One region of the Pseudomonas sp. OIL-1 genome, then DNA from elsewhere that is predicted to be linked to it. Evidence: predicted binding sites of a transcription regulator. Region 1 holds the regulator's gene; the other holds the start of a gene.
What was found. The regulator FliA, encoded in region 1, starts transcription of late flagellar genes. The targets are predictions, from matches to a motif close to CTAAAGTTTNNNNNNNNNNNGCCGNTAA.

Region 2: G3M63_RS19470 (methyl-accepting chemotaxis protein) is a predicted target of FliA. The motif match lies at 2,877-2,904, and genes of this name have one in related genera.

What each region holds. Positions count from the first base shown of each region.
Region 1 covers NZ_CP048629.1:3,805,027-3,810,516, reverse strand. Annotated here, with positions in the region: gene flhF (flagellar biosynthesis protein FlhF) at 1-34, shown strand, start outside; gene fleN (flagellar synthesis regulator FleN) at 545-1,372, shown strand; gene G3M63_RS17505 (RNA polymerase sigma factor FliA) at 1,372-2,109, shown strand; gene G3M63_RS17500 (chemotaxis response regulator CheY) at 2,289-2,666, shown strand; gene G3M63_RS17495 (protein phosphatase CheZ) at 2,686-3,477, shown strand; gene G3M63_RS17490 (chemotaxis protein CheA) at 3,490-5,490, shown strand, end outside.
Region 2 covers NZ_CP048629.1:155,553-161,042, reverse strand. Annotated here, with positions in the region: gene G3M63_RS00750 (GNAT family N-acetyltransferase) at 1-226, shown strand, start outside; gene G3M63_RS00745 (hypothetical protein) at 305-655, shown strand; gene G3M63_RS00740 (oxygenase MpaB family protein) at 869-1,675, shown strand; gene G3M63_RS00735 (VOC family protein) at 1,883-2,362, shown strand; gene G3M63_RS00730 (DUF2164 domain-containing protein) at 2,476-2,727, shown strand; gene G3M63_RS19470 (methyl-accepting chemotaxis protein) at 2,938-4,062, shown strand; gene G3M63_RS19465 (methyl-accepting chemotaxis protein) at 4,029-4,625, shown strand; gene G3M63_RS00720 (class I SAM-dependent methyltransferase) at 4,821-5,339, shown strand.

The DNA of each region.
Region 1 (5,490 bases):
CAATGTCTTTGCAGGTATACTGCACGCAGGTTGAAGAGGCGGGGATCAGCTGCATTTCGCCTCAAAGGTGCGATCCAGCAAGCGAACCGCAAGAGCGTGCTGTCGACGAATGCACTGCAGCATGGGCGGCGCGGTTTTTACAGATTTGCGAGGGTCTGTTGCCGTTTCATCGCGGCCGCGACGGAGGCCCGTTTGGTGCAGAACAAGGCGCGAGGAATGAAGTTTGTTCAACACATCCATGTGTTTCACCCCTTCAGGGCTTACGCGCAAAAGCGCTCCAGGCGTTTTTGTGGTTGTTCCAAATGAGTGACGAGTAACGCAGTGCTGCGGCAAACGGGTCCCGTCCCTTCGGGTGGGGCCGCCTAGGTTGCGCGTCAAATGACGCCATGCGGCGTTGCGGGACTTGGCAAGGGAACAACCATTACCTGCGTCCCGCGCCTTGCGGATCGCCGCCCGGCCTTGCGCCATTTGACAAGCAACGCGGCTCGCGATGAAACGGCAACAGACCCTAAAACGAATTCTTATTACAAGGTAATCCACACAGATGGGCAGCAATCATCCGGTTCAGGTTATCGCGGTCACCGGCGGCAAGGGCGGGATCGGCAAAACCAACGTATCCGTCAACCTCAGCATGGCGCTGGCGGCGTTGGGGCGTCGGGTCGTACTGCTCGACGCCGACCTTGGCCTCGCCAACGTGGACGTGCTGTTGGGTATCAAGCCCAAGGCTACGCTCGCGGACGTGCTTGATGGCAAATGCGACTTGCGAGACGTGCTGATCGACGGCCCCGGTGGCATCCGCATTGTCCCCGCTGCCTCGGGTGCAGCGCGTATGGTCAACCTGAACCAGCAGCAGCACGCCGGCCTTATCCAGGCGTTCAGCGACATTGGCGACAATATCGATGTGTTGATTGTCGACACCGCCGCCGGGATAGGCGACTCGGTCGTGAGCTTCGTGCGTGCTGCCCAGGAAGTTCTTGTCGTGGTATGCGACGAACCTACCTCGATCACCGACGCCTACGCCTTGATCAAGTTGCTCAATCGCGATCACGGCATGACCCGCTTCCGCGTGCTGGCTAACATGGTCAATACGCCGCAGGAAGGCCGCACCGTTTTTGCCAAACTGACCAAGGTCACGGACCGTTTCCTGGATGTGGCGCTGCAATACGTCGGCGCGGTGCCCTACGACGAATCGGTGCGCAAAGCGGTGCAGAAACAGCGCGCGGTTTTTGACGCCTTTCCGCGTAGCAAGGCCTCGCTGGCCATTCGCGGCATTGCGCAGAAAATTGATTCCTGGCCGCTGCCGGTCAATCCTCGGGGCCATCTCGAATTCTTTGTTGAGCGCCTGGTCCAGCATTCGGGGGCAGAGTCATGATCGCGTCCGCCAGTGGAGCCTATATGTACAACCGTACCCAACTTGCAGCGGGTCAGCAGGATCTGTTGGTCGAGCAGTTTGCTCCCCTGGTCAAGCGCATTGCCTATCACCTGCTCGGGCGCTTGCCGTCCAGCGTCCAGGTGGAAGATCTGATGCAGGCCGGCATGATCGGTCTGCTCGAGGCCTCGCGCAAATTCGATCATTCCAAGGGTGCCAGCTTTGAAACCTACGCCGGTATCCGCATTCGTGGTGCCATGCTGGATGAGGTTCGCAAGGGCGACTGGGCGCCTCGGTCGGTCCACCGCAATACGCGTATGGTCAGTGATGCCATTCGCGCGGTGGAAGCCAGGCTTGGTCGCGACGCTAAAGATCAGGAGGTTGCGGCCGAACTAGAGATGAGCCTTGAGGATTACTACGCGATTCTGGGCGACACGGCCGGCAGCAAACTGTTCAGCTTCGAGGATCTGCTCGAGTCCGGCGCGGCGGCGGATGTCCACGCTGAAGGTGAACCTCAGGGCGAGCTGCTGGATGAGCGGTTTCGTGGCGCGCTGGTCGAGGCCATCGAAGGCCTTCCTGAGCGTGAGCGACTGGTGCTTTCCCTGTATTACGACGAAGAGCTGAACCTCAAGGAGATCGGCGCGGTGCTGGGTGTGAGCGAGTCGAGGGTGAGCCAGCTGCACACGCAGTGCGCAGCCCGGCTGCGGGCACGTCTGGTTGCCTGGAAGAACGAATATTGATAGTCGGATCTCTGGTCCGGCTATATAGCGACGGTGCCTGAGTTGCCCGCTGGCTGAGCAGCTTCGGTACACTGCGCGCGTTTTACTTGCTGAGTCATTCTGGCTCGGAGACATGAATTTAGCAGAGTGCGAACCTGCACTTTTATCTGGTTTGTACGGAGGTCTACTTGGACAAGAATATGAAAATTCTGATCGTCGACGATTTCTCGACGATGAGGCGCATCATCAAGAACCTACTGCGTGACCTCGGGTTCACCAATACCGCGGAGGCCGACGATGGCAACACCGCGTTGCCGATGTTGCAGAGCGGTAATTTCGACTTTCTGGTCACTGACTGGAATATGCCGGGTATGAGTGGAATTGATCTGCTCAGAGCTGTCCGGGCCGACGACCGTCTGAAGCATCTTCCGGTGTTGATGGTCACTGCTGAAGCCAAGCGCGATCAGATTATCGAGGCCGCGCAAGCAGGCGTGAGTGGCTACGTGGTGAAGCCTTTCACCGCCCAGGCGCTCAAAGAAAAAATCGAAAAGATTTTCGAACGCGTCCAGCCGAAATAATCAACCGGGGTATCAGAAGATGGCTTTAAGCAAGGATCCCGGCCAGGCGACTGCTCAGCAATTTGAACATTCCCTCAAGGAGCATGCTCTGCAGCTCGTTGATCACCTTGAGAGTGGTAACTTCAGCGAAGCAGTACTGGTGGTGCACTCAATCAATCAGGCCCGTGACCGCGGGCTCTACCACGAGGTCGGGCAGCTTACCCGGGCGTTACACAACGCTATCGTGAATTTCCAGATCGATACATCCCACGCGCTCGGCGATGGCGGCGAAGCCTCGAAGATTTCCGACGCCTCGGACCGTCTTGATTATGTCGTGCAGCTCACCGACAAGGCCGCCAATCGCACCATGGACCTGGTGGAAAGCAGTACGCCCTTCGTTGCCGAAATCGGTGAAGAAGCTGCCGCGCTGCGCCTCGAATGGGCGCGTCTGCAGCGCAGGGAAATGGCTGCCGATGAGTTCCGTGACCTGTCCCGACGCATTGGAGAATTTCTGACCAAGACCGAGCAGTCCGCGACAACAGTTTCGACACATCTGAACGACATCATGATCGCTCAGGATTATCAGGACCTGACTGGTCAGGTCATCAAGCGTGTGACCACGCTGGTTCACGATGTCGAGGAAAGTCTGGTGAGTCTGGTGCGCATGGCAGGGCAGGTCGATCGCCTTGCTGGCATCGAGCATGGCGACGGCGTGAAGCCGAAAAAAGCACCAGAAAAAGGTGAAGGTCCGCAGATTCATGCCGATATAAGGGAAGACGTAGTGTCTGGACAAGACGAAGTTGATGATCTTCTGTCCAGTCTTGGTTTTTAAGGGAGTACATGCATGAGTTTCGACGCGGATGAGGAAATCCTTCAGGACTTTCTGGTGGAAGCCGGAGAGATCCTGGAGCAGTTGTCCGAGCAGTTGGTAGAACTGGAAAACCGTCCGGACGACGCCGATTTGCTCAACGCGATCTTTCGCGGCTTTCACACGGTAAAAGGCGGGGCGGGTTTCCTCCAGCTGGACGCGCTGGTTGGCTGCTGCCATATCGCAGAGAACGTTTTCGATATCCTGCGCAAGGGCGAACGTTCGGTTACCTCCGAATTGATGGACGTCGTCCTGCAGGCGCTCGATTCAGTCAACAGCATGTTTGCCGAGGTGCGTGAAGGCGAGGCGCCCACGCCGGCCGAGCCGGCGTTGCTTGAGGCGCTGGCCTTGTTGGCGAAACCCGCTGCGGCGAGCCCGAGCCCTGATCCTGTCACGTCGAATCAGGCTGTTGAAGCGACTGCCGTGAATGTCCCGGAAGCGGCGGGCGGCGAAGGCGACATCACCGACGACGAGTTCGAGAAACTTCTGGATGCGTTACAGGCAGAGCCCTCTGCTGAGGCCGTTGAATCCGCTTTGCCCGTGTCTGCCGGCAATGCGGATACAGGCAGTAGCGATAGCGATAGCGATGAGATAACGGACGAAGAGTTTGAAGCGTTGCTTGATCAACTGCACGGCGCCGGTAAACCGCCCGTTGCGGCCGTAGCGGCCGCTGCAAGCGCATCGACACCGGACACCGGCGCGTCTGACGACGCCATTACCGACGACGAATTTGAAGCCTTGCTGGATCAACTGCACGGCACCGGCAAAGGGCCGGGCGCGACAGACGCGGCGCAAGCTGGCTCCGAAGCCGAACCCGCTGCGGACTCGGTGGGTTCCGAGCATATTACCGATGACGAATTCGAAGCCCTGCTGGATCAACTGCATGGCAACGGCAAAGCGCCGGGCAAGAACGAAGTCGAAACAGTTTCGGATGCCGCAGCTGCGGTCGCTGCCAGGCCCGATTCCCGGCCAGCTCCTGCACCCGCTCCCGCCCCTGCGCCTGCATCAGGCAAGCAGGCCGAGCCCGCTGCAGCAAAGGCGCCGGCCACTGCCGATGCGCACCCTGCAGAAACCACCGTGCGTGTAGATACAGCACGACTCGACGAGATCATGAATCTGGTCGGCGAGCTGGTGCTGGTGCGCAATCGCCTGGTGCGTCTGGGTGCGAGCACCGGCGGCGAAGAGCTGAGCAAGGCCGTGGGTAATCTCGATGTGGTGACGGCCGATCTGCAGTCATCCGTGATGAAGACCCGCATGCAGCCGATCAAGAAGGTGTTTGGCCGCTTCCCGCGCGTGGTGCGCGATCTGGCCCGCACCCTCAAGAAAGAAATTACGCTCGAATTGGTCGGTGAAGATACCGATCTCGACAAGAACCTGGTCGAGGCGCTGGCCGATCCGCTGGTCCACCTGGTACGCAATTCGGTCGACCATGGGGTAGAGATGCCCGACGAGCGCGAAGCCGCTGGCAAATCGCGCGTGGGCAAAGTAGTGCTCGCTGCCGAACAGGAAGGCGATCATATTCTGCTGACCATTACTGACGATGGTCGGGGCATGGATCCGGAAGTGCTGCGGCGCAAGGCGGTCGAGAAGGGCATGATGGAACGCGAAGCCGCCGAGCGGTTGAGCGAAAGTGAATGTTTCGACCTCATCCTGGCGCCGGGCTTTTCGACCAAGACCGAGATCTCCGATGTGTCGGGGCGCGGCGTTGGCATGGATGTGGTCAAGACCAAGATCTCGCAGCTCAACGGCAGCATCACGATCCAGTCGACCAAGGGGCAGGGCACCCGCATCGCCATCAAGGTGCCGTTGACGCTGGCAATCATGCCGACGCTGATGGTCATGTTGGCAAACCAGTCGTTCGCTTTGCCGCTGGTCAGTGTGAATGAAATCTTCAATCTGGATCTGTCACGCACCAACGTGGTGGATGGCCAGGAAGTCATCATCGTCCGCGACAAGGCGCTGCCTCTGTTTTACCTC
Region 2 (5,490 bases), 580 kb from region 1:
TGATTTCCACTATGCCTGCTATCTGTCAGACCTTGCTGTATGTAAGTCTTGTCAGGGGCAGGGCGTCGGTCGGAAGTTGCAGATCATTACGCAAAATCAGCTTGGCCCCCGGTGTAAGCTCATTTTGATCGCGGCGCCCGCTGCAAACACCTATTACGAATACATTGGCTTTACCAACAATCCGCGCTGTTGGGTGCTGGAGCGCGATACACGGATCCGCGACTGACCGCGGGCGTTGTCGGTCGGTCACGTGCTTGCCTGGAAGCCGTCGCAAAGCCCAGCGTATCCGTCTCAAGGAGTGAGGATGAAGTACCTGATAATTCTGCCGTTTCTCGTCCTGGTCGGGTGTGCATTCACACCGGAAGCCCCCTCCCCGGAGGCTGTGTTTTCAGATCCGCCCCATTTGTGGTCAGGTCAAAAGGTGATTGTTCAGTCTCCTGAAGCCTGTGCGCGTAAAGGTGTTGCGATCCTGGAGTCACTGCTGTTTGTCGGGGTAGTCAAAAATGGTAGTTATGTCTATGGCACGTTCATGACTAATCGTGCTGCGATAAAGTGCATCCCCAACGGGGAAACCACCTTTGTGTATGCTGCAGTGGCTGGGCCCGACGTAAAACAGGTGGAGCGACTACGTAACGAAGTCGTCTGGCGGTTGTGATCTTTGTTCGTGGTCAGAAAAAATCTTTTGCCTGGTCTGGACGTGTTCCATGCTGCGAATGCCCGAGGAGAAAAACAGTCGTTGGGTCCAAAGGACATTCTTTAGAGATTGTCCAAGTGCATCGCCGGGAGAAACACAATGAATGCAGATGGTGCTGGGCCCCAGCCTGTCGCGACGTTGGGACGAGAGCCAATCCCACTGACTGCACGTGAATTGGATCAACAGTTCCCCGGCGTTCTGGATGGGATTTCGCTTTTGGGAGGTGGCGCGAATGTCATCCTGCAATTGGCGCGGCCCGGGGTAGGCTACGGCGTGCTGGAAAGCCGTGTAGAAAGCGGGCAGATATTCCGTCGTCCTCTCAAGCGAACGCGCACGACACTGACCTATCTCGCCGTAGCCCTGGCCGGTACGAACCAAGAAAAACAGGCGTACCGGCAAGCGGTTGATGAAGTGCATGCGCAGGTTTATTCAACACCGCAGTCACCTGTGCAATACAATGCCTTCAATCACGACCTGCAGTTATGGGTGGCGGCTTGCCTTTACTGGGGTTTTGCTGACACCTGGCGTCAGTTGCGCGGCGAGCCCGATCCGGCAACGGCTGGCAGCTTTTATCAGCGTGCCGCTGCATTGGGAACCACACTTCAAGTACCACCGGAGCGTTGGCCGTCTGACCTTGCGGCTTATCAGACCTATTGGCAGCAAGCGTTGGCGCGGATCCATATCGATCCTCCGGTGCGCGCCTATTTGACCGACATTGCAGAGCTGAAATTTCTGCCCACAGTATTCAGTCGCAGCTTGGGGCCGCTGAATCGTTTCATTACTGCCGGCTTTCTTCCGCCTCAGGTGCGTGAGGAGATGCACTTTACCTGGGGAGAAAAGCAGCAGAAAAAATTCGATAGACTCATATCGACTGTCGGACTTGTGAACCGCTGCCTGCCCCGGGTTATTCGTCAATTTCCTTTCCTCGTTGTGCTCTGGGATTTTCGTCGGCGTCTGCGCAACGGGGCACCGTTGATATGACGGGTAAGCCAACGACGGATGCCGTGTCAGGTCGTCCCACCGCTCTGCTTTCTATTCGTCATTCGCAGCGGGCAAGCAGGCTGGAACTCTAGAGACCTGACGCTAGACTCCAAATAATGAGACTGCTCACTTAAAGGATTGTCTTCCGTTAATGCCGCAGTCTTTCAAGCTTACTAGCGCGGCGGCGAGGCGTGATGCGACATGACTATCTCAGCAAAAAACACGATTTGCCTCTGGTTCAACGGCGATGCCGAAGACGCGGCACGGTTTTATGCCGGTACTTTTCCCAACTCTTCCGTAGAGGCTGTTCATCGTGCGCCGGGCGATTTTCCTGCGGGTAAGGAAGGTGACGTTTTGACCGTTGAGTTCAGCGTCATGGGTATTCCTTGCCTGGGGCTCAACGGCGGGCCGGCGTTCAAGCACGACGAGGCGTTTTCGTTTCAAGTCGCTACAACTGATCAAGCCGAGACAGATCAGTACTGGAACGCCATCATCAACAACGGCGGCCAGGAGAGCGACTGCGGTTGGTGTAAAGACAAGTGGGGGATTTCCTGGCAGATAACCCCTGTCGCCTTGACGCAAGCAATCACCAGCCCGGATCGAGCCGCCGCCAAGCGCGCCTTCGACGCAATGATGACGATGCAAAAAATTGACATGGCGACGATCGAACAAGCATGCCGTGGCTGAAGCTTGAGACTACCGGTGTGATGATGGGCGGCCCGTTGCTCAGTGGACGCGCACCGACGCAGCAGTAGAATAGGACTACACATCGCGCGGCGTCAGGCCCCTCTGGAGAGTACATGTCGGAAATCAAGTCGAAAGACGAGAAGGCAGTCATCGTTCACAAGGTTCAGCGCTACTTCACCGAAGAGCTCAAGCAAGAAATTGGTCAATTTGACGCGGAGTTTTTGCTCGACTTCTTCTCCGGAGAGGTTGGTGCATATTTTTATAATCGTGGGCTATCCGACGCTCAGTTAGTTCTGTCCAACAAGCTCGATGACTTATCCGAGTCGATCTGTGAACTTGAGCGTCCCACGGAATTTCGGAAATAAGCATAGCAGTGCCGTTTGGGCGAACGGAGGAGATCGAAGGAGTCGACAGGGCCCGCCACACACGAGCGAAAGGCATTGCCGAACCCTATGGTCATCCAGTGACTTGCGGGCCGTTAGCCGACTTGATTGCTCTAGAACGGCATTTCCGCCTAAAGCGTAAGGTTAATCCGCCGATACAGTGAATGCTGGTATTAAACGGACTTTGCCTGGGTGGGCTTCCAGCTTCCCGAGTGCACTATCGCTGGAGTTGACTATGTTCAAGCTGTTCCGCAATCTTGGCTTTCGCTGGAAGCTGACCCTGCCACTGGGTTTGCTGGTGGCGCTGTTCTGCGCGCTGGGTGGCGTTTCGTTCATCGCTGTGAAGATCTTTCCGCCCGCCTTCAATTATTTTCTTCTGCCCTGCTACCGCAGGCGACCGCCCTGCTTGAAGCCGACCGGGACCTGTATCAGGCGCTCGTGGCCGAGCGCACGCTTGTGCAGCTTGCCGGTAACGGCAGCCAGCCGAGCCTGGAAGCCGAGCATCGCGAAAATATGCAACAGGCCTTCGACCGCGTGCAAGCCTTCGCCAGCACGACGGAATCGATGCAGGCCAGGGCGCTGGCGGACAGGTTCTCCCAAGCTTTTGACGCCTGGAAGCGTGGTAGTGAAGAGGTCGTTACCCTGGCGCGCAGCTCATCTTTTGCAGATAACGACCAGGCTCACGAGCTGAGCTTTGGCACTTCATACGAGCGCTTCAGCGCGGCGCGCGAGCTGATCGATCAGATGACCCAGCAGGTCGATAGCCAATCCGCAGCAGAAGTTGCCGCAGCCGAAGCGGCCGTTGCGCGCGATGCCGGCATCTTCAGTACGGTCGCGCTGGTCGGGCTGGTCATTTGCGCGTTGCTGATTGCCTTTCTGCCGGGCCTTATTCTCAAGCCATTGCTGGCGATCCTTGCACGCATTCGCGATATCGCTGATGGCGAAGGCGATCTGACCAAGCGTGTCGAGGTCACCTCTACTGACGAAATTGGGCAGCTCGGGCAGAGCGTTAATCTGTTCCTTGAACAGCTGCAGACACTGATCCAGCAGGTGGCCGATTCGACCCTGCAGGTCGCCTCGGCCTCGCAGCAGATGAGTACCATAGCCGTGACCCAGCAACAGCTGGTGAGCGAGCAGTATATGGCAATCGATCAGGTCAGCACCGCAGCCACGGAGATGAGCGCGGCCATTCACGAAGTACAGGCAACGCCCATAACACTGCTGAAGCCGCACGGCAGGCGGACAAACAAGGGCATACCGCATCGGAGCTGGTCGGACACACCATGGGTGCGTTGCGCAGACTGGCCGGTGATGTAACCGAGGCCGCGGGCGTGATCAACCGTCTTGAGCAGGATAGCGAGCGGATCGGTGGCGTGCTGAGCGTAATCCAGGCGATTGCCGAGCAGACCAATCTGCTGGCGCTGAATGCCGCGATTGAGGCGGCGCGTGCGGGAGATCAAGGTCGTGGTTTTGCGGTGGTGGCCGATGAGGTACGCGCGCTTGCAGGCCGCACGCAGGCTTCCACGCAGGACATCCAGAAAATGATAGAAAGCCTGCAGGCAGGCAGTGCCCAGGCAGTCAGCGTGATGCAGCGCAGCGCAGCAGTAGCGGCCGAAAGCGTGGATCAGGCCGCAGGCACCGAGCGCGCGTTGGGTGACACGGCCCAGGCGGTAGTACGCATTAACGACATGGCTACGCAGATCGCCGCGGCCTGCGAAGAGCAGAGCCAGACCACCGAAGAAATCGCCCGGAACATTAGCGGCATCCGCGATCTGTCGAACCAGGCTGCACAAAGCTCCGAAGAAAGCCGCGGCGCGAGCGAGTCTCTGGCGCGTCTGGCAGAGGGTCTGCAACAACAGGTAAGGCGGTTCAGAACCTGATCGCACCCCTGGTATCAGTTGAACATTCGTCGAACCCCGGTGGGAATGGATCCCGCTGCTATAATCGATTAACCGTTCAGCCAGCCAGGGTGTGAGAACATTATGGGGGAAGCAAATAGTAGCCCTAAGGTCGATTCAAACCGAAGAACAAGTCCAGCGGCCTTTTTCCGTGGGTTCTTGCGGGAGCCGAGTCAGGTGGGTTCGGTTATCCCCAGTTCGCGATTCCTGGAGCAGCGAATCGTCGATGCTTCCAGACTTTCTACGGCCAAGCGGGTGGTTGAGCTAGGACCGGGTACCGGTGGCACCACGCGAACGTTTCTACAGCACCTTGCCCAGGATGCGCAGCTGCTTTCAATCGAACTAAGTCCTTACTTCCATGAGCTGCTTGGCGAGATCGCAGACCCGCGCTTCACCAATCACCTGGGCAGAGCCGAGGATCTCGCCGCGATCCTGGCGTTGCACGATATGGGGAAGCCAGATGTGATTATCTCCGGCATTCCCTTCTCGAAAATGCCGAAAGCGGTTGCTACCCGCGTTGCGCAGGCGGTGAAGGACAGCCTGGCCGAAAACGGGCGTTTCATTGCGTATCAGTTTCGCCGGGATGTAGCCTGGGTTACCGACCCGATCATGGGGGCGCCTGCTTCGTGTACGCTGGAACTACGGAATATCCCGCCGATGCGGGTTTATAGTTGGTTCAAGACTGCAAGTGGCTGAGCCGGTTACCACAGCGGATACGGGGGTTGTTCTGGGAGCCACAGGATCAGATCCTTTCAGGAGGCTTCCCTGAACGTCGGAATCTATATCTACGACAACGCAGAGGTCCTGGATTTTTCCGGTCCCTTCGAGGTGTTCTCGACGGCCAACC